DNA from 2 places in the Streptomyces sp. NPDC052109 genome. Region 2 is predicted to be linked to the other one. Evidence: riboswitches for the same ligand, from Rfam matches in the RefSeq annotation. Region 2 holds a riboswitch; the other holds the start of a gene.
What was found. A riboswitch is a leader RNA that binds a small molecule or an ion and turns the genes downstream of it on or off. The one in region 2 is predicted to bind cobalamin.

Region 1 (2,193 bases), on a different contig from region 2:
GGCTCGGCGAAGGAGATCCCCGGCATCGGCGAGATCGGCTACATCGGCCTCACGGCGTTCGTGCTGAACGTCGCGGTCACCGTGGTCCTCACCTTCGTCCTCAAGGCCGTGAAGGCCCCCGAGGGCCTCGACGAGACCAGGCCGGAGGACTACACGGCGGACGCGGGAGACCCGGGAGTCCAGGTGGAGCTGCCGCCGGCGACGGCGGGAAGCGTCCATTAGTCCCGATCAGCGCGACAGCGGGCCGCCGGAAAGCGCATGCGACGGCGGCCCGCTGTCGTACACACTCGCCCGCATGGACATCCGGATCCGGACAGCGGAACCCAGCGAGTACGCCGCGCTCGGCGAACTCACCGCCCGTGCCTACCTGGACGACGGTCTCCTCGACTACGGCGAGAGCGACCCGTATCTGCCCGTGCTCAAGGACGTCGCCGCGCGCGCGGCCGCAGCCGAGGTCCTCGTCGCCGTTGCGGGCGACCGGGTCGTCGGCGGCGTCACCTTCGTCCCGTCCGGCGGCCCCGTCGCCGACATCGCCCGCCCCGGCGAGGCCGAGATCCGGGCGCTCGCCGTCGTACCCGACGCACGCGGCCGGGGCGCCGGCGAAGCCCTGGTCCGCACCTGCCTCGAACGCGCCCGCTCCACCGAGGGCTGCACGGCCGTGGTGCTGTCGAGCCAGCGCAGCATGCACGCCGCCCACCGGCTCTACGAACGCCTGGGTTTCGTTCGCACGCCCGAGCGGGACTGGAATCCCGTGCCGCATCTGGACGACATCACTCTGCTCACCTACCAGTTGACGCTCTGAGACCGACGCGACACAACATCTGGGGGTGACGCGACAGCCCGGCACTAGATGTATGCTCATCCTCGCTGTCGCCGCAGGGGAATCCGGTGCGAATCCGGAACTGTCCCGCAACGGTGTACTTGTGTGCCTTCGCACGCCTGTGTCAGTCCGAGGACCTGCCGGCAGCGTGCGCCCGGCCGTCCGGCCAGGGTGCCTTCCGACGTCCGGGCCTCGTGGAATGGGCCGGTGGACGCGACGCCGTGTGCGCTCGTGGCTGCCCCTGCCCTCCGCAAGGCCCCCGTGCCGAGCGAGGGAGAGCCCCACGTGACCATCGCGCCAGCAGACCCGGCTTCAGCCAGCGGCCTGGAGACCGACGGTCCCGGAGCCGCGCTGCTGCGGACCCTGACCGAGCTGACCGCCGACCTCCCCGACGCCGACCCCGGCCGGGTCGCCGCCGCCGCGCTGCGCGGCCGGTCCGCCCGGGCCGACGAGGCGGAGTTGCGCGAGCTGGCCACGGAGGCCGCCGCCGGACTCATCTCCGACGATCCCGCCTACTCCCGGCTCGCCGCCCGGCTGCTGACCGTCTCCATCCGCGCCGAGGCCGCCTCGCAGGGCGTGACGTCCTTCACCGAGTCCGTGGCCGTGGGGCACCGCGAGGGGCTCATCGCCGACCGGACCGCCGAGTTCGCGCGGCTGCACGCCGAACGGCTCGACGCGCTGATCGACCGCCAGGCCGACGACCGCTTCGGCTACTTCGGCCTGCGCACCCTGCACAGCCGCTACCTGCTGCGACACCCGATCACCCGCAAGGTCATCGAGACGCCCCAGCACTTCATGCTGCGGGTCGCGAGCGGTCTCGCCGAGGACGACACCATCCGCTCCGTGGACGAAGTCGCCGCGCTCTACGGCCTCATGAGCCGGCTCGACTACCTCCCGTCCTCCCCCACCCTCTTCAACTCCGGCACGCGGCACCCGCAGATGTCGTCCTGCTACCTCCTGGACTCCCCGCTGGACGAGCTGGACTCCATCTACGAGCGCTACCACCAGGTGGCCCGGCTCTCCAAGCACGCCGGTGGCATCGGTCTGTCGTACTCCCGCATCCGCAGCCGCGGTTCGCTGATCCGTGGCACCAACGGGCACTCCAACGGCATCGTGCCGTTCCTGAAGACCCTGGACGCCTCGGTGGCCGCCGTGAACCAGGGCGGCCGGCGCAAGGGCGCCGCGGCGGTGTACCTGGAGACCTGGCACTCCGACATCGAGGAGTTCCTGGAGCTGCGGGACAACACCGGTGAGGACGCCCGCCGTACGCACAACCTGAACCTCGCGCACTGGGTCCCGGACGAGTTCATGCGCCGGGTCAACGCCGACGAGCAGTGGTCGCTGTTCTCCCCGTCGGACGTGCCGGAGCTGGT
Region 2 (2,193 bases):
TGGTCGCCGTCTTCCTCGTCGCCACGAGCGCCACGATCTGGAAGATCTCCCGCCGCGAGGTCGTCGACCACACCAACGTCGTCGCCGAGCCCGCGGAGCCGGCCGGTGTGGTCACCACCGCCATCGCCGCGGTGGCCCCGCCCCCGGCGGGCACGATCACCGACGACCTGACGGCCACGATCCCCGCCCCGGCCGTCACCGAGTCCGCGCCCGAGGCCGTCCCGCCGGCCGCCACCGTCTGACCCGGCCACCTCCGGTTACCAAGGAAGCATCCCCATGAAGATCGACTGGTCGGCCATCGGCTCCGTCTTCGGTGTCAGCCTCGTGTTCACCGTGGCCCTGGTGGCCCTGTTCACCCTCGGCGTGAGCGGACTGGCCCGGCGCGAGAAGGCCGCGGCCCAGGGCAACTCCGCCTCCCTCGCCGTGACCGGCGCCTACGTCTGCTTCGCCGCCTGCGCGGCGGCGGTGGCGTACGGCATCTACCTGATCGTCGCCAAGGCCTGACGGACCACCACACACCGGGCACCACCAAGGCTCCCCTCCGCGCGTGACGGAGGGGAGCCTTCGCCGTGCCCGGGCGGTCACGGGCTCCCCACGATGTGGGGATCGGCACACTCTCCCCGCGCAGGTCAACGGCAAGTTGACGGCTGTTCCGGGGGCGTGGTGGACTGCCCAGGCCATGTACGGCGGCAGGAGAGGAAGCCGGTGCGAATCCGGCGCGGTCCCGCCACTGTCACCGGGGAAGAACCCCCGGGAGCCAGGAACTCTCACCGCCGAATCTCGTCGAACCAGGGCGCGGACACCCTGAGTGAGGACACAGATCGCCATGCCCGGCTGCCGAAGGACCCCTGCCAGGCCCGCTCCCGCACCCACGGCCGGCTGAGCCGATGGGTGCCGATCGCACTTATGCGTACGGCGCCGCCGCCGGCCTTCTCGGCGACCTGCTCCTCGGCGATCCGCGCCGCGGGCACCCGGTCGCCGCGTTCGGGCGTGCGGCCGCTGCCGTGGACCGCGCGTTGTGGCACGACCACCGCGGCTGGGGTGCCCTGCACACCGTCGTGTGCGCCGGTGGCGCCGTCGCGCTCGGCACGCTGGCCGCACGGACCGTGCGCCCCTCCCCCGCCGCCTCCGCCGCGCTGACCGCCGCCGCCACCTGGGCGGTCGTGGGAGGTACGTCGCTCGCCCGGGAGGCCCGTGCCGTCGCTCGCGCCCTGGAGCGCGGGGACGTCGAGGCGGCGCGGGCGCGGCTGCCGCATCTGTGCGGCCGGGATCCGCAGGCCCTGGACGCGGACGGGATCGCCCGGGCCGTGGTCGAGTCGGTCGCCGAGAACACCTCCGACGCCGTCGTGAGCGCGCTGACGTGGGGCGCGGTGGCCGGGGTGCCGGGGCTGCTCGGCTTCCGCGCGGTCAACACCCTGGACGCGATGGTGGGTCACAAGTCGCCCCGCTACCGGCGCTACGGCTGGGCCTCCGCCCGGCTCGACGACCTGGCCGGCTGGCCGGGGGCGCGGCTGACCGCCGTACTCGCCGCGGCGGCCGGACCCGACCCGCGCGGCGCCCTGCGCGCCTGGAGGGCCGACGCGGCCGAGCACCCGAGCCCCAACGCCGGGCCCGTGGAAGCGTCGTTCGCGGGGGCGCTGGGGGTGCGGCTGGGCGGCACCTTGTCGTACGCCGGCCGGGTCGAGCACCGCCCCGTGCTCAACGGGCAGGCCGGACGCGCCGTCCGGGTCAGCGACATCGACCGGGCCGTACGGCTCTCCCGCCGCGTCGGCCTGCTCGCGCTCGGCGTCTCCCTCGCCGCGCGCCGACTCGTGAAGGGACGTGGCAAGTGAACGGGGGTCTCCTCGTCGCCGGCACCACCTCCGACGCCGGCAAGAGCGTCGTGACGGCCGGGATCTGCCGGTGGCTGGTGCGCCAGGGCGTGAGGGTCGCGCCGTTCAAGGCGCAGAACATGTCGCTCAACTCCTTCGTGACCCGTGAGGGCGCGGAGATCGGGCGGGCGCAGGCCATGCAGGCCCAGGCGTGCCGGATCGAGCCGACCGCGCTGATGAACCCGGTGCTGCTCAAGCCGGGCGGCGAGCAGAGCAGCCAGGTGGTGCTGCTGGGCAGGCCGGTGGGCGAACTGAGCGCACGCGGGTACCACGGGGGGCGGCAACAGAAGCTCCTCGGCACGGTCCTGGACTGCCTGGCCGC

Region 1: another riboswitch for cobalamin. It lies ahead of AB0L59_RS19760 (ribonucleoside-diphosphate reductase subunit alpha); the one in region 2 lies ahead of AB0L59_RS30860 (cobalamin biosynthesis protein).

What each region holds. Positions count from the first base shown of each region.
Region 1 is NZ_JBFAWF010000009.1:24,691-26,883, reverse strand. It holds gene mctP (monocarboxylate uptake permease MctP) at 1-222, shown strand, start outside; gene AB0L59_RS19765 (GNAT family N-acetyltransferase) at 296-802, shown strand; cobalamin riboswitch at 825-980, shown strand; gene AB0L59_RS19760 (ribonucleoside-diphosphate reductase subunit alpha) at 1,106-2,193, shown strand, end outside.
Region 2 is NZ_JBFAWF010000019.1:63,143-65,335, forward strand. It holds gene AB0L59_RS30850 (inorganic phosphate transporter) at 1-242, shown strand, start outside; gene AB0L59_RS30855 (hypothetical protein) at 277-504, shown strand; cobalamin riboswitch at 648-790, shown strand; gene AB0L59_RS30860 (cobalamin biosynthesis protein) at 888-1,832, shown strand; gene AB0L59_RS30865 (cobyric acid synthase) at 1,829-2,193, shown strand, end outside.